Regions from separate parts of the Streptomyces sp. NPDC040622 genome, predicted to be linked through region 2. Evidence: riboswitches for the same ligand, from Rfam matches in the RefSeq annotation. Region 2 holds a riboswitch; each other region holds the start of a gene.
The links. Region 2 has a riboswitch for cobalamin ahead of ACZ592_RS24795 (prenyltransferase/squalene oxidase repeat-containing protein). Riboswitches for the same ligand answer to the same signal wherever they lie in the genome.
Positions count from the first base shown of each region.

Region 1: it holds a riboswitch for cobalamin, as region 2 does, so the genes downstream of both, ACZ592_RS23265 (ribonucleoside triphosphate reductase) here and ACZ592_RS24795 (prenyltransferase/squalene oxidase repeat-containing protein) in region 2, are expected to answer to the same signal.
Region 3: it holds a riboswitch for cobalamin, as region 2 does, so the genes downstream of both, ACZ592_RS26270 (ABC transporter substrate-binding protein) here and ACZ592_RS24795 (prenyltransferase/squalene oxidase repeat-containing protein) in region 2, are expected to answer to the same signal.
Region 4: it holds a riboswitch for cobalamin, as region 2 does, so the genes downstream of both, ACZ592_RS28225 (ABC transporter substrate-binding protein) here and ACZ592_RS24795 (prenyltransferase/squalene oxidase repeat-containing protein) in region 2, are expected to answer to the same signal.

Region 1 is NZ_JBVIXD010000008.1:11,566-15,718, forward strand. It holds gene ACZ592_RS23265 (ribonucleoside triphosphate reductase) at 1-1,539, opposite strand, end outside; cobalamin riboswitch at 1,591-1,738, opposite strand; gene ACZ592_RS23270 (glutaminase) at 1,892-2,809, opposite strand; gene ACZ592_RS23275 (alpha/beta fold hydrolase) at 3,303-4,153, shown strand, end outside.
Region 2 is NZ_JBVIXD010000008.1:346,909-351,061, reverse strand. It holds gene ACZ592_RS24800 (prenyltransferase/squalene oxidase repeat-containing protein) at 1-1,210, opposite strand, end outside; cobalamin riboswitch at 1,305-1,448, opposite strand; cobalamin riboswitch at 1,461-1,609, shown strand; gene ACZ592_RS24795 (prenyltransferase/squalene oxidase repeat-containing protein) at 1,738-3,150, shown strand; gene metF (methylenetetrahydrofolate reductase [NAD(P)H]) at 3,202-4,125, opposite strand.
Region 3 is NZ_JBVIXD010000009.1:145,786-149,938, reverse strand. It holds gene ACZ592_RS26275 (FecCD family ABC transporter permease) at 1-442, opposite strand, end outside; gene ACZ592_RS26270 (ABC transporter substrate-binding protein) at 535-1,506, opposite strand; cobalamin riboswitch at 1,551-1,709, opposite strand; gene ACZ592_RS26265 (M67 family metallopeptidase) at 1,713-2,135, opposite strand; gene ACZ592_RS26260 (amino acid permease) at 2,229-3,752, opposite strand; gene ACZ592_RS26255 (DUF2017 domain-containing protein) at 4,135-4,153, opposite strand, start outside.
Region 4 is NZ_JBVIXD010000010.1:59,711-63,863, forward strand. It holds gene ACZ592_RS28220 (FecCD family ABC transporter permease) at 1-540, opposite strand, end outside; gene ACZ592_RS28225 (ABC transporter substrate-binding protein) at 789-1,778, opposite strand; cobalamin riboswitch at 1,950-2,134, opposite strand; gene ACZ592_RS28230 (VOC family protein) at 2,163-2,684, opposite strand; gene ACZ592_RS28235 (AraC family transcriptional regulator) at 2,681-3,550, opposite strand; gene ACZ592_RS28240 (HAD family hydrolase) at 3,789-4,153, shown strand, end outside.

The DNA.
Region 1 (4,153 bases), 340 kb from region 2:
AGTGCGGCAGGCCTCGGCATCGGAGAGCCGCTCGGACATGTACAGATGCAGGACGGTACCGCCGGTGTACTGGGTCTGCAGTTCGTCCTGCATCTCCAGGGCCTCGAAGGGATCGTCGGTCCATCCGACCGGCAGCTGCGAGGAGTTGGTGTAGTACGGATTGCTGTCCGTACCGGCCTGGAGGATCCCCGGGAAGCGGCGCCGGTCCTCCTTGGCGAACCGGTAGGTGGTTCCCTCCGCCGGGGTGGCCTCCATGTTGTAAAGGTGACCCGTCCGCTCCTGGAACTCCACCATCCGCGTCCGTACGTGGGTGAGCAGGCGCAGCGCGAGGGCGTGTCCCTCGGACGAGGTGATGTCATGGGCGTCGTGCGTGAAGTTGCGGATCATCTCGTTGATCCCGTTCACGCCGATGGTGGAGAAGTGGTTGCGCAGGGTGCCGAGGTAGCGCTTGGTGTACGGATAGAGGCCGCCGTCGATCAGGGCCTGGACAGTGACCCGTTTGATCTCCAGGCTGTCCCGGGCGAGCCCGAGCAGCCGGTCGAGAGCGCCGAAGAGTCCCGCCTCGTCCCCGGCGTGCAGATGGCCGAGCCGGGCGCAGTTGAGGGTGACCACCCCGAGGGAACCGGTCTCGGCGCTGCCGAACAGACCGTTGCCGCGTTTGAGCAGTTCCGTGAGGTCCAGCTGGAGGCGGCAGCACATCGAGCGGATCTGGTGCGGTGACAGGTCGGAGTTGACGAAGTTCTGGAAGTACGGCAGCCCGTACTTCGCGGTCATCACGAAAAGCCGCTCGGCGTTCTCGCTCTCCCAGGGGAAGTCCGCGGTGATGTTGTAGGTCGGGATGGGGAAGGTGAAGACCCGCCCGGTCGCGTCGCCGGCCGTCATCACCTCGATGTACGCCCGGTTGATCAGGTCCATCTCCGCCTGGAGCTCCCCGTACGCGAAGTCCGTCTCGCGGCCTCCGATGACCGGTATCTCCTCGCGCAGGTCGGGCGGGCACGTCCAGTCGAAGGTGAGGTTGGTGAAGGGCGTCTGGGTGCCCCAGCGGGACGGCACGTTGAGGTTGTGCACCAACTCCTGCACGCCCTGGCGGACTTCGGCGTACGTCAGGGAGTCCTTGCGCACGAAGGGGGCCATGTAGGTGTCGAAGGAGCTGAACGCCTGGGCGCCCGCCCACTCGTTCTGCAGCGTGCCGAGGAAGTTCACGATCTGGCCGACGGCGGAGGAGAAGTGCCGGGGCGGGGCGGAGTCGATCTGGCCGGGGACACCGTTGAACCCTTCGGTGAGCAGCGTGCGCAGCGACCAGCCCGCGCAGTAGCCGGACAGCATGTCCAGGTCGTGGATGTGCAGGTCGCCCTCGCGGTGGGCCAGGCCGACGGCCTCGGGGTAGACCTGGTCCAGCCAGTAGTTGGCGACGATCTTCCCCGCCGCGTTGAGGATCAGTCCGCCCAGTGAATAACCCTGGTTCGCGTTGGCGTTGACCCGCCAGTCGCTGCGGTCCAGATACTCGGTCACCGAGTCCACGGCGTCGATCTGCGTCACGTCGGCCCTCCCACGAGGCAGTACGGAGATGAGTCCTCACCGCACGAGAGGCACGGGAGGCGGACGCCGGCAGGTATCGGGCTCGGGCCGCTGTGCGACCACTCACCGTTGCGGGGCAGCCCCGGATTCGCACCGGGTTCCCTGTTGCCTCGGCGAACGCTCGTGAGCGCCCCGCCGAACCGACAGAAAAAACACTACATCTGGTGCCATCGCGACATGCCCGGCACAACGGGGTCGATGACGTTCGACCTGGAGAGGGGGACTTTGGGCCCGGCGGCCGCGCACGACTCGGCCGCCGGAGGCGTCGCCGTCAGAACTCGGAAGCCAGAAGCCAGAAGCGAGAAGAGGGCAGTCAGAAGATGGAGAGACCCGTGAGCGTCGTGAAGCGGTCCAGTGCCGCCACACCGGCCACCGAGTTGCCGCGCTCGTCGAGGCCCGGGCTCCACACGCACACCGTGCACCGGCCGGGCACGACCGCGATGATGCCGCCGCCCACCCCGCTCTTGCCGGGCAGCCCCACCCGATGGGCGAAGTCGCCGGCCGCGTCGTAGGTGCCGCACGTCAGCATCACCGCGTTGACCTGCTTGGCGCGGCTGCGGGTCAGGAGCGTGGAGCCGTCGGCCCTTATCCCGTGGCGGGCCAGGAACCCGGCGGCCAGCGCCAGGTCGCCGCAGGACGCCGCGACGGCGCACTGGCGGATGTACTGGTCGAGGAGGTCGGGGACCGGGTTGGAGATGTTGCCGTACGACGCCATGAAGTGCGCCAGCGCGGCGTTCCTGTCGCCGTGGGCGGCCTCCGAGGCGGCGACCTCGTCGTCGAAGGTCAGGTCCGGGTTGCCGGACTCGGCGCGCAGGAAGGCGCGCAGGGCGCCGGAGGCGTCGCCGGTCAGGGTGTGGAGGCGGTCGGTGACGACGAGCGCGCCCGCGTTGATGAACGGATTGCGGGGGATACCGTTCTCGTACTCCAGCTGGACCAGGGAGTTGAAGGGGTTCCCGGACGGCTCGCGCCCCACGTGCTCCCACAGGGCGTCGTCCTCCAGGGACAGCGCCAGGGCGAGCGTGAACACCTTGGTGATGGACTGGGTGGAGAAGGGGTGCTGCCAGTCCCCCACGCCGTACACCGTCCCGTCGAGCTCCGCGACGGCCATGGCGAAGCGGTTCGGGTCCGCCGAGGCGAGGGCCGGGATGTAGTCGGCGGGGCGGCCCCGGCCCGGGGCTGCGTCGATTTCGGCGGCGATGCGGTCCAGGACCGGCTGGAAGGAGGCGGACACGCTGACTCACTTTGGCTTCGTACGGTGATGCTTGCGCCACACCCTAACGCCGGCCCCGGCCCCGTGATCGCCAGGCCCGCGCCCGCGTCGCGCCCCACCGTCCGCGCCCCGCGGGCACACCCGGGGCGACTCGGTGGTGGCCGGCCACACCTCGCTGCCCGCTCCCCCCTACGCGCACGGTTCCGACCGCGGAGCGACCGACCCGGTGATCCTCTCCGCGCGGGACTTCACCGGCCGCCCGACCGCCCGACCGCCCGGCGGCCCGCGTCCACCCGACCGGCAGGGTTCCGCCGGGTTTCCACGGGAGTGGGGTGCGGACCAGCAGGGAGCCCCGGCCCATGCGTGCTGAGTCGAGTCCGCCGGCGGTCCTCGCCCACCCGGACGACGAGTCCCTGTCGGCCGGCGCCCAGCGGGCACTCACCGCCTGACCAGGCGCGATTCCGCGTGCGTAACCCGGTTGTGCCGGGCCGGCGCCGGTGACAGGGTCTCGGCCATGCCTACCTTCTCCGCGCCCGACAAAACCGAGCTCGCCTACCACGTGTACACGGACACCGGAGGGGGCGGCGGGGAGTCCTTCGGGCTCCCGCCCGTGATCTGTCTGCCGGGCGGCCCGATGCAGGCGTCCGCGTACCTCGGTGACCTCGGCGGTCTCGCGGCGCACCGCCCGCTGGTCATGCTGGATCTCCGCGGCACCGGCGACTCCGCGGTACCTGAGGACACCGCCTCCTACCGGTGCGACCGCCTCGTGGACGACGTCGAGGCGCTGCGCGAGCATCTGGGTCTTCGGACCGTGGATCTGCTGGCGCACTCCGCCGGTGCGAACCTCGCGGTGCTGTACGCGGCCCGCCACCCGGAGCGCGTCGGCAGGCTCGCGCTGATCACACCGAGCGTCATGGCCGTCGGCATCCCCGTGACCGGGGACGTCCGGCGCGAGACGGCGCTCCTGCGCCGGGACGAACCGTGGTTCCCCGCGGCGTTCGCGGCCCTGGAGGCCCTCGTGGCCGGACAGGTGACCGCCGAGGCCTTCGCCGCCATCGCTCCCTTCGCGTACGGCCGCTGGGACGCGGCGGCCCGGGCCCACCACGCCGCCGAGGACGGGCAGCGCAACGACGAGGCCGCCGCCGCGTTCGGGGCCGAGGGCGCCTACGATCCCGCGGCCACCCGTGCCGCGCTCGCCCGGTTCGGCTCCCCGGTCCTGGTGCTGGCCGGGGAGGCCGACCTCAACTCGCCGCCGCCCGCGATGGCCGAGCTCGCCGGCCTGTTCCCGTACGCCGAGCTCGTCGTGCGGCCCGGCGCCGCCCACTTTCCCTTCCTGGACGATCCGGAGGGGTTCGTGGCGGCCAC
Region 2 (4,153 bases):
GCTGGAGGGCGATGACCGCGTACGGGGTGGTGGCGGGGTCGCTGTAGGTGCAGGTCTGACCGTCGCGCAGCAGTGTGGGGCTGAAGCCGCCGTCCTTGCACTGGTGGGCGGCCACGCGGGCGACCGCGTCGGCGGGGATCTTCCGGCCCGCGCGGTGCAGCGCGAGCACGGCGAGGGCCTGGGTCTCCACGTCACCCACGGCGGGAAAATCCCCCTTGGCGACGCAGGCGTCCGTGCCGCCGCCGGCGCACACGCTCCTTCCCAGGTCGCCGACGAGGTCGTGGCCGCCAAAGGAGTGCGGGTCGCCCCCGTTGCTCTCGGCGAGGAGCGCGAGCAGGGCCGCGCCCGCCGGGTTCGGGTCCTTGCCGGGGCCCTGCGGGTAGGCGAACTCCTCGGTGCGCGCCGCGAGATAGGACGTCGTCCGGGTGAGCGCGGTACCGCGGCCACCGGAGGCGGCGAGCGCGAGGGCGGTGTGCGCCGTCTGGTAGAGGTCGGCGCCCGCTGTCCCCTCGTCGCGGATGTGGTCGCCCTCGGTGAGTCTGCTCCTGAGCCAGGCGTCCGCCGCGTCGAGGTCCACCTCGGCGCGCTCGACGTCGGGCGGGTTGTCGCCGGGGTCGCTCTGGCCGCCCGCCCTGACCTGGGCGGGCGTGAACGACGGACCGCCGCTCGTGCCGTCCGGGTCGGTCGCGCCGAACACCCACGCCTCCACTGAGCCGTTCTTCGGCTGCCGGCTCATGGCGCCGAGCGGGCTGTACGTCCAGTAGTCCTGGCCGCGCGGCGCGATCCAGTACGACCAGTAGGCGGACGCGGGCGGGGTGAGCTTGCACTCCTCCTCGTCCCGCGTCGGGTACTGCCTACCGGAGTCGAACTCCTGGTGTCCCAGGCGGCAGATGAAGGCGGGGCCGTCGTGCCGGGTCCCCGCAGTGCTGAATCCGGCCTCGTGCAGCAGGTCGTAGCCGGTGGTGGGGGTGGCGTCGCAGCCTCGGACGACGCCTCCTCCCCAGTCGCCGAAGTCCACCGCGACGACCGCGCCCTTGGTGGCGGTGCAGCTCTCGATCGGGTCGGCGGCCGCGGGGGTGGCGCCGTTGAGCAGGAGCGCGCCGCCGCCCACTGCCAGGGTGGCCGTACACAGCAATGAGACGTATCTCGCGCGCACGCCCCGGCCCCGTCTCCCGCCTCTGTGCCCCACCACTGCCCCCCTGGGCTTCATCCGTGGCGGTCCCGCACGTGATAGGCGGCCCGGGGGCCGAGGTTCCTCGTGGAGGAACCGTCCGTACCACGCCGTAGTCCGCGACGGCGTCAGTCACTTGTCCCTCAGTCCAGGTAATCCGGCTCGCCCGCCGCGCACTTGAGGTGCTCGGCGAACCTACGGTTGCGGGTCAGCGCCGGACTTCGACCGGCTTCCCCTGTTAACTGAGTTCAGATTCGGGCGAATTAGAGCACAGTTACGAATGAGGTGACAAGGGTGTGCGGGACCTGTGAGGTTCGAGTAACGTCCCGTGCTGCCGAGCGGGGGAATCTGGTGCGAATCCAGAGCTGACGCGCAGCGGTGTGGACCGGCCGGAGGGCCGGGACGAGCCCGAATGCCCGACCGGCCCTGCAATCCAAGGACGTCGCACCTCGCGCTCGGGCGACGGCCACGTGTCGTCCGGCCAGGTCCGCGTGCGTTCTCGTACGTGCGTCCGGCGGGAGGGAGACGTGCGGCCGGCGCCCCCTTCCCCCGGGAGTAACCCCGCCATGACCTCCGCCCACGTCGTTGCCCGCCGTATGCTGCCGGCCGTCCCCGTGGCCCTCACCGTGCTCGTCCTGGCCGCGTCGCCCGCCGCGGCGACCACCACGCCCGGCCAGACAGCCACGTCCAAGACGAATGGCGTGACGTACCTCAGATCCCTCCAGGGCGCCGACGGCTCCTACGCGGGCACGGGTCTGTCCAACGAGTGGGCGTTCTCAGCCCTCGCCGCGGCGGGCACGGCGGCCGTCGACGTCGCACCGGGCGGCGACACCACGAAGAACGCCCGCACCGTGTACCGCGCCCACCTGGCCGCCGATGGCTGGCCCGGCACGTCGCCGGTGGTCACCGACTACGAGCGCGGCATCATCAACGCCTACGCGGCGGGCATCGACCCGGCCCGGGTCTCCGCGAGCCGCAACCTGATCGCCGACACCTACGCGTACTGGCAGAACTCCGCGCCCGGCTACTGGGGTTCGCCCAGCAACTTCAACGGAACGGTGTTCGCGCTCCTCTCGCTCGCGGGTGCCAAGACGCCGTCCGGCGCCCAGCGCGTGCCCCAGGCTCTGCTCGACCGGTCCGTCAGCACCGTCCGCGCGAACCAGCACGACGACGGGGGCTGGAACTTCAGCAAGGCCGAGGGCGACCCCGACGCGCTCGCGGCACCCGGCGACATCGACATGACCGGCGCCGCCATGGCCTCCCTGTGCGTCTCCGGGGTACCGGCCACCGACCCTGCCGTCACCAAGGCGAAGAGCTTCCTCAAGTCGAAGCTGATCAACAACTCCGGGGCCTTCGACGCGATGTTCGGCGCCAACACCGACTCCAACGGCTGGGCCGTCGCCGGGCTGAACGCCTGCGGCATCAACCCGCAGACCGGTGACTTCCTCACCCGGGCGGGCAAGACCCCCGTCGACTTCCTGATCGCCCAGCAGTTCAAGCCCGGCGGCGGCTTCAAGTACCTGCCCACCGACACCACTCCGTCCGCCTACGCCTCCATCGACGGCCTGCGCGCCGTCGCGGGAGGCGGCTTCGCGCCCGCGCCCCCGACCCCCGTCACCGCAGGCGCTCCGCGCTGGACGGCGACCACCGCCTTCACCCCCGGCACCCGGACCAGCCTCGCCCTGAGCGTCGACGACGGCACCGCGCTCAAGGTCTGCTCCGTCACCTTCACGCCGACCGCCGCCACCGCCACGCTCGGGGCGGTGCTGGACGCGGCGAAGACCTCCGCCGCACCCGCGGGCTGCGTCACCGAGGTGGCGCCCGGCAGTGGCGGCGGCGCCATCACCTCGGTGAACAGCAAGCCGAACAGCGGTGGTGCGACCTGGAAGTCGAGCATCGACGGCGGCGCGGCCGCGGCGGCGAGCCGGGGCACGGTGATCAAGGCGGGCGACACGATCGCGCTGCGCTACGGCGGTTGATGCCACCGCTGTCCGGGGCCGGCCGCCGCAGCGGTGGCCGGTACCCCCGGCTCAGGCCCGAAGTCCGGGACCGAGCCCCAGGTTCTGATAGATCTCCATGGTCACGGTGGAGAAGTTCATCGTCATGAAATGCAGGCCCGGTGCCTCCGCCTCGATCAGTCGGCGACACATTTCTGTGGCGTGTTCAATTCCCAGTGCTCTGACCGCGGCGGGGTCCTCTTCCGCGTCGAGCATACGGTCGGCAAGGTGCTCGGGAATAGCTGCGGTCGAGAGCGTAGGAATGCGCCGGAGAGAACGGATGGTCGTCACCGGCATGATTTCCGGAATGATGGGCGTGTCGCATCCCGCGGCGACGACGAGATCACGGAAACGCAGATAGTCGTCCACGTCGAAAAACATCTGCGTGATGGCGTAATCGGCTCCGGCGCGACACTTCTCGACGAAATGCCGGACATCGCTGTCACGATCACCGGAACGAGGATGCATCTCGGGGAAGGCCGCCACCCCGACGCAGAAGTTCCCGGACTCCTTGATGAGGCTGACCAACTCGGCGGCGTAGTGCACGCCTCGCGGATGCCGCGTCCAGGTGCCGAGAGGGTCGCCCGGTGGGTCGCCGCGAAGGGCAAGAATGTTACGTACACCCTGGTCGGCGTAGTGTCCGAGGATGTTCCGCAACTCCGCGACGCTGTGGTCCACCGCTGTCAGATGGGCGACGGGCGTGAGCGTGGTCTCCTGCGCGATCCGACCCGTGACGTTGATCGTCCGTCCGCGCGTCGACCCGCCTGCGCCGTACGTCACGGAGACGAAGGTCGGTGCCAGGGACTCCAATCTCCGGATGGCCTTCCACAGTCCGGACTCTGCCGCCGGAGTGCGTGGTGGCATGAATTCGAACGAGTACGAGCGGTCCCCTCCGGCGAGGAGATCGCGAATCGAGTCCGGGCCGTCCGACCGAGTGCTTGGGGTACCGAGAGCCATATGCGCATCGTATCGGCGCAATGAACTC
Region 3 (4,153 bases), on a different contig from region 2:
CGGTGGCGAAGCTGCCGCCACCTCCCCTGGCGAGGGCGTAGACGAGGACCAGGGAGACCAGGGCGCCCGCGAAGGAGGCGGCCGGGATCGTGACGGCGCTCGACAGGGCCGCGCCGAGACCGAAGACGCCGCCGAGCACGATCGCGCAGACCGCGCCGACGGAGGCGCCCGAGGAGACGCCGAGCAGGAACGGGTCGGCGAGGGGGTTGCGGACCAGCGCCTGCAGGACGGTGCCGATGACGGCGAGTCCGGCGCCGACGGTGGCTCCGAGGATGACCCTCGGGAGCCGCACGTCCAGGACGATGGTGCGGAACGGGGAGGGCTCCGCTCTCCCCGACAGGATCTGGAGGACGTCTCCCGGCGGGATGCGGACGGAGCCGAGCGCGAGGCCGGCGACGATCGCTCCCGCGAGGGCGACCGTGAGGACCGTCAGGACGGTCAGCGTGCGTCCCCGTGCGCCCGGTCGATCGCCCTTCGGGCCCGTCCTCGGTCGCCGGACGGGCCTGACACCTCCGCCCCCGGACTCGACAGCCCTCACAGCTGCGCCGCCAGCTTCCTCACCGCCTCCGGTGCTCGTACGCCGGTGACCACGTCCGAAAGACGCAGGACCGCGAAGCTCTTGTTCTTGACGGCGGGGACGTCCTGGAGGGCCGGGTCGTCCAGGAGGCGCTTCTTCTTCTGGTCGACCGTGGTGGCGCCGTAGTCGAGGATCAGGATGGTCTCGGGCTTGCGTTCGACGACCTTCTCCCAGGACGCGTCGCTGAAGGACTTGTCCACGTCGCCGAAGACGTTGCGGCCGCCCGCCCGCTCGATGATGTCGTTGCCGATGCCCCGGCCGCCCGCCGTGAACGCGGTCTTGTCGCCGCTGTCGTAGACGAAGACGGACGGCCGCTTCTTGCCCCGGGACTTCTCGGCGGTGGCGGCCAGTTCGCGCCGGGCGCCCTTCACCCACGCAGCGGCGCGGTCCCGCACCCCGAAGGTGGCGCCGACCTCGCGGACCTCGCGGTAGACGTCGTCCATGGAGACGGGGCGCTCGGCGCAGCCCTCGACGTTGAGGCGGCTCTCGATGCCGGACTTGGCGAGCGCCGAGCGGCTGCGGCCGTCACCGGCGAGGAAGGCACTCGCGTAGCCGCCGTACACGAAGTCGGGGTTGGCGGAGAGCAGCTTCTCGTAGGAGGGGTACTCCTCGGCGATCACGGGGAGGGACTTGTACGCCTTCTCGTACCGCGGAAGCACCTGGTCGTCGAGGTAGGCGGTCCCTGCGATGCGGTCCTTGAGGCCGAGCTCCAGCATCACTTCGGTGGCGTGCTGGTTCATGGTGACGGCGCGCTTCGGGGGTGCGTCGTACGTCGTCCGGACACCGCAGTTGGTGACGGTGTACGGGAATCCGGCGGCCTGGGCCGCGGACCCGGTGCCGGCGTCGGAGTCCGAGGAGGAGCACGCGGCGAGCGGGACGAGCAGGGCGGTCGCGGCGAGCGCGCGTATGCCGGTGTGGCGGCGGGACATGGCTGAGCTGCCTCCTCCAGGGGATTTCCGCGTCCCCTGCGTTGCGTGGAGGAAGGCGGCAGGTCAGTTCCTGACTCCCCCGCCCCGGATCGGGGTCTCCCCTGCCCGAGCGGAGTCGGGAGCTCGGGGAAGGGCGGGGTCACAGTGGCGGGACCGTGCCGGGTTCGCACCGGCTTCCTGGCTCCCGCCGCCTTCTGGGTCGTGGCTCAGTATGCCTGGACGACCTGCACGTCTTCCTCCGTGACCGTCCCGTCCACGATCCGGTACGAGCGGAACTGGAAGGGGCCCGCGTCGTCGGTGTCCGCCGTGGAGACCAGGACGTAGTGCGCGCCGGGCTCGTTGGCGTACGTGATGTCGGTGCGCGAGGGGTAGGCCTCGGTCGCCGTGTGCGAGTGGTAGACGATCACCGGCTCCTCGTCGCGGTCGTCCATCTCGCGGTAGAGCTTGAGCAGGTCACCCGAGTCGAACTCGTAGAACGTGGGCGAACGCGCGGCGTTCAGCATCGGGATGAACCGCTCGGGGCGGCCGGTGCCCTCGGGGCCCGCGACCACGCCGCAGGCCTCGTCGGGGTGGTCCTGGCGCGCGTGCGCGACGATCTGGTCGTGGAGGGCCTGGGTGATGGTCAGCATGGCAGCCAGGATAAGCAGAGGGGCCCGCGCGTACCGAAGTGTGGTACGCGCGGGCCCGCATGCTGGACGGGGCGGCTCCGGGGAGCGCCGTCGTCAGTCCTTGTCGATGCTGTCAGCGCTGTCGGTGCTGTCGGTGCCGTCGGCGCTGCCGGTGCTGCCGGCGCTCACCTTGCGCTTGCTGAAGGCCGCGGCCTGCGGGTTGCGGCTCTTGAGGACCAGGTAGGAGACCGTGAGGATCGCGGCCCAGACCGGGGCGGCGTACAGCGAGATCCGCGCGTCCTTGTCGACGCCCATCATCACGATGACCATGCCGATGAAGGCGAGCGCGAACCAGCTGGTGTACGGGGCGCCCGGGGCGCGGAAGGTGGACTGGGGCAGCTCGCCCCGGTCGGCCTTGCGGCGGTAGCGGATCTGGCAGCACAGGATCATGATCCAGGCCCACATGCCGGAGATGGTCGCGAAGGAGACGACGTAGTTGAACGCCTCGCCGGGCCACTGGTAGTTGATCCAGACGCCGACCAGCATGAACGCGGCGGAGACCGTGGTGCCGATCAGCGGCAGGCCGTTCTTCGTGAGCTTGGTGAAGAGCTTCGGGCCCTGGCCGTTCATCGCGAGGTCGCGCAGCATGCGGCCGGTGGAGTACATGCCGGAGTTGCAGGAGGAGAGCGCGGCGGTCAGGACGACGAAGTTGACGATCGCGGCGCCGACGCCGAGGCCCATCTTGTCGAAGGCGGCGACGAACGGCGAGACGCCCGGCACGAACTCCGTCCACGGGACGACCGAGAGGATCATGATGAGCGCGCCGACGTAGAAGACGGCGATGCGCCACGGCACGGTGTTGATGGCCTTGGGCAGGACGGTCTTCGGGTCCTTGGACTCGCCCGCGGTGACGCCGACGAGCTCGACGGCGAGGAAGGCGAACATCACGATCTGCAGGGTCATCAGCGTGGAGCCGATGCCGTTCGGGAAGAAGCCGCCCTGGTCCCACAGGTGGGTGACGGACGCGGTGTCGCCGGCGTCGGAGAAGCCGACGGTGAGGATGCCGACGCAGATCAGGATCATGCCGATGATGGCGGTGACCTTGACCATCGAGAACCAGAACTCCAGCTCGCCGAAGAGCTTCACGGAGATGAGGTTCGCGCCGTACAGGATGACGGTGAAGACCAGCGCGTAGGCCCATTGCGGGAATGAGTCGTGTGTCCAGTACTGCATGTACTGGGCGGCCGCGGTGACTTCGGTGATGCCGGTGACGACCCAGAAGAGCCAGTACGTCCAGCCGGTGACGAATCCGAAGAACGGGCCCATGAACTCGCGTGCGTACTCCGAGAAGGAGCCGGACACGGGGCGGTACATGAGGAGCTCGCCGAGGGCCCGCATGATGAAGAAGATGACGAGGCCCGCGATGGCGTACGCCAGGATGAGGCTCGGTCCGGCCTTGTGGATGGCCTTGCCCGCGCCGAGGAACAGGCCGGTGCCGATGGCACCGCCGATCGCGATCATCTGGATCTGCCGGGCTCCGAGCCCGCGCTGGTACCCCTCGCCCTCGCCGGACGAGTCCTGCACGACCCCATTGCCGCCGTGGTCGTCGTGGTGCTCTTCGACCTGCACTGAGGTCATGGTGACGCCTTTCTCCATGCTGATCCGCGCCCGCACATCTGCGTTGTGGCTGCGGATCAGGTCCTGATCCCCCCGGATATGGATGGAGTGCTACCGACGGTCTGCCGGCCCGAGCGCCCCCGGCGACATGGGTGGCGTCGCCGAGCGGTCGTGAAGATTTATCACGGCGGCAACAGTGAGGGAATGAGCCACCTGTGGCGCAGGCCACAGGTAGAAGCGGACAAAGCGCCCTTGACATCGCAAAGGCGGTCATTGAAGTGACGCGATCGTTATCCGGATTTGAGGATCCGCTGAGCGAACAGGCCTCGGAGAGGGCAGAACCTGTGCACTACAACAAAAATCGCTGCCCCCTGCACCGAATTCGGCCCCGATCGGTCCGGATTCAGCCCAGCAACGTCCCC
Region 4 (4,153 bases), on a different contig from region 2:
CGTGTGGCTCAGGAGCAGCACCAGCGCGAAGGAGCAGACCGCGCCCGCGAAGGCGCCCGCCGAGATCGACACCACTCCCCCGCCGACGCCGAGGACGACGACCGCGACCGCTCCCGTGGACGCCCCGGACGACACCCCGAGCACGAACGGGTCGGCGAGGGGGTTGCGGAGCAGGGACTGCATGACAGCGCCGCAGACCGCGAGGCCCGCGCCGCAGACCGCGGCGAGCAGGGTGCGCGGCATCCGCAGGTTCCAGACGATGCCGTCCCTGATCGGCGTGAGCGGGGTCTCGCCCCAGCCGAGGTGGGCCGCGACGGTCGACCACACGTCGGGCACGGAGATGTCCGCGGGGCCGATGGTGACGGCCACGGACACCGAGAGGACGAGCGCGGCGGCGCCGGCCAGCCAGAGCAGGCCGAGGCGCAGGCCGGTGCGGCCGGTCCGGCCGGTCCGGCCCCTGAGGTCGGCCGGGACTGCCGGTTCCCGGCCTTGATCCAGGTCCCCGTCCTGTTCTCGGTCCAGGTCCCGGTCCCGGTCCATGTCCAGGTCTCGGTCCAGGCCCCGGTCTCGGCCCTGGTCCTGTTCTCGGTCCAGGTCCAGGTCCAGGTCCAGGTCCAGGTCCAGGTCCCGGTCCAGGTCCAGGTTCCGGTCCAGGCCCCGGTCCCGGTCCCGGTTCCGGTCCCGGTCCATGTCCAGGTCTCGGTCCAGGCCCCGCTCCAGGTCCCGCTTCCGCTTCCGCTCCGATGCCACCGGCTCAGGAGCGCTCTCCTTGCCGGGCGCCGCCCCGCTCACTTGGCGAGCCCGAACTTCCGCAGCCCCGCGGCCACTTGCTCGATGCCGTCGACCGTGCGGATCGAGGGGTTCATGGCCTGGCCGCTGAGCAGCACGTACCGCTTCTTCTTCACCGCGGTCAGGTTCTTGGTCGCCGGGTTGGACTCCAGGAACTTGATCTTCGCCGCGGCGCTCTCCGCCGACTGGGACTTGCGGGTGAGATCGCCGAGGACGAGGACGTCGGGGTCGCGGTCGGCGACGGTCTCCCAGTTGATCTGGGGCCACTCCTCGCGGGTGTCGTCGAAGACGTTCTTCGCGCCGAGTTCGCGGGTGATGATGCCGGGGGCGCCGCAGCAGCCCGCCAGGTAGGGGGCGTCGGAGTTGGCGAACCAGTAGAGGAGCGTCGCGTCGGAGGCGTCGATGTCCTTGGTGGCCTTGGTGACCCGGCGCCGCAGGTCGGCGATCAGCCGCTCCCCGCGCTTCTGGACGCCGAAGACCTTCGCCAGGTCGCGCACCTCGCCGTAGACCGTGTCCATGGTGAGGGTCTTGACGCGCTTTCCGTCGCCGCCGCCGTCGTTGTCCTTGCCGGCACAGTCGGAGGGCGAGACGTAGACGGGTACGCCGAGTTCGGTGAACTTCGTACGGTCGGCGACGCCCCCCTTGCCGACCGTGTAGAGGAAGGAGGCGCTGACGAAGTCCGGCTCCTTGGAGAGGACCTTCTCCAGCGACGGGTAGCGGTCGGCGAGCCGCTCCACCTTCGCGTTGTCCTTCGCGAGGTTCTTCAGGACCGGGTCGGTCCAGGTGCCGGTGCCCACCATGCGGTCGGCGAGGCCGAGGGAGAGCAGGATCTCCGAGGAGCCCTGGTCCAGGGAGACGGCGCGGCGCGGCGGGGCCTCGACCTTCGCCTCCTTGCCGCAGGAGGCGACCGTGACCGGATAGCCGTCGGCGCTCCGGTCCGCCCGGTTCGCGGGCTTGCTCGTGGAGCCGTCGCCGCACGCGGTGAGCACGAGCGCTCCGACGCAGAGCAGGGCGGACGTACGAGCTGATGCGCGAGCGGATATAGCGGATGCGCGAGCCGATGCACGAGCGGATATACGGGCTGTCGAGGACACGGGATCCCTTGGATGTCACGGCTCATACGCGGAGCCTGGCCTGCGTCACGTCCTCCGCCGCCCGGTGTGCGAGCGGAGGCGCCAGCAGGTCTTCGGACTCGGGATCGGCCGGACGGGGCGCCTTCCCGGGCGTCCGTGGACGCCCAGTGGCCGTGGCCCCGCCCGTCCCCCTCACCGCTGCGCGTCAGTTCCGGTCTTGCACCGGATTCCCTGGCCCAGGTGTGGGTTTGACTGGCTTGCGCAAGTTATCACGCGGCCGGTCCTGGCCCGGATCGCCGGTCAGGGCCGGGGCTCGCCCCGGTACGTGCCGAACGACCAGCGGTTTCCCTCCGGGTCCTCGATGCCGAATTCGCGGCTGCCGTACGGCTTGTCCTCGATCTCAGCGGTGACCTTCACGCCCGCCGCCGTGAGCCTGCGGTACAGGTCGTCCACCTGGCCGGTGACGACATAGGCGCCCGCAGTGCCGGGCTTTCCGCAGGTGGCCGCGGCGGCCGGATCGTACGAGCCGAGCATGACGCCGCCGCCCTCGGGCCAGTCCAGCTGGGCGTGGGCCACGCGGCCCCCGTCCTCGTAGACGGCGGTGCGCAGGAAACCGACGGTGCCGACGAGGAAGTCGATCAGCGCGGAGGCGTCCTCCGCCTGGAGGGCCGGCCAGATGGCGGGAGGGGGCGTGCTGAGCCCCTGCTTCTCCGTGGTCGTGCCGGATGCGGAATTCGGCGTGGGGTCAGGTGTGGGGGCAGGTGTCGTGTCAGGCGTGGGGCCAGGTGTCGCGTCAGGCGTCGTGTCAGGCGTGGTGTTCATGCCTTCGAGTCTTCGCCCGTGCCGTGCGCCCCGGCTTGGATATTCCGGCACTCTTCGGCCAGCCAGCGGGTCGGGCTCGACCCTGTGTACTGCTGGAAGTCGCGGACCAGGTGGGAGTGGTCGTAGTAGCCGGTGTCGGCCGCGACCCCGGCCAGGTCGGGCGGTGCGCCCGCCGCTACGGCACGGGTCACGGCGGACTTGGCGTGCTGGAAGCGCATCAGGCGGGCGGCCTGTTTGGGGCTCAGGCCGGTCTCGGCGCGGAACAACGCCGTCAGCCGGCGTTCGCTGAGCGCGACGTGCCGGGACAGGCCGCCCAGGGTGCCCGCGCCCCGGTGCCGGGCGAGCCACGCCCAGGCCTCGGCGACCTCCGGGCGTACGGGAGCGGTGGTGCGGTCGTCCGCCGCGCGCCGCCTCAGGTAGGCGGAGAGCAGGTCGAAGCGGTCCTCCCAGCGGTCGAGCGCGCACAGCCGCTCGCGGACCTCGCCCGCGTACGCGCCCAGGACGTCGGTGCCGCCGACGACGAGTTGGCCGGCCAGGTCCGCCGCGGGCAGCCCGAGGAGCGCGCGGGCCGCGAGGGGGTGCACGGCGAGCTGGATGCCGGCCTCGTGCTCGGGCTGGACGACGTAGGCGGGGCTCTGGTGCAGGCCGCCGACGACGATGTCGGTGCGCGCCGCGCCGGGGCCCCACGCCCCGTCGGGGGTCGCGCCGGTGACGATGGGGCCGTCCAGGGAGAAGATCACGGTCAGGTACGGGGACGGCAGGCCCCGGTGCAGGGCGGGGCGCTGCCCCGCGGTGCGGTAGCCGACCGCGGAGACGACCATGCCGTCGAGCCGGGGAACGGTCCGGACGAACTCACGGGAGCCCATGTGTTCCAGTATGCGCGGCAGCGGCAGCGGCCGAGGCACGGGTGACCGGAGGCCGTGGGAGGCCGTGGCCACGGGAGGCCTTTTCGGAGTCTCATTCGGCTACCCGTGTTCATCTCACCCATGCCCCCCGGCCACGGTGACTTCGATCATGGGAAATGCCCGCCCCGCCCCATAGCATTGCGCGCCGCTCCGGACGGGGCCGCAGATCGCTCTCAGGGAACGGCAGGGACGTAGAGACATGGCAGTACGGGCAAAGAGCAAGCTGGCCGTCATCGGCACCACGGGGGCGCTCGCCGCCGCCGTCCTCGCGGGCGGCGCCCTGTGGCCGACGAGCCAGGCGACGGCCGCCGACACCTCGGCGGCCACGGCCCGTGAGCTGTCGCACTGGCCGAAGCCCGTCGCGAAGAAGCTCGGCAAGGTCATCGCGCGGAACGACCACAAGGGCGCGTACGCCGTCTTCGACGCGGACAACACGACGTACCGCAACGACCTGGAGGAGTCGCTCCTCCCCTTCCTGGAGATGAAGGGCGTCCTGACCCGCAAGACGATGGACCCCTCGCTGAAGGTCATCCCCTTCAAGGACAAGGCCGGGCACAAGGAAAG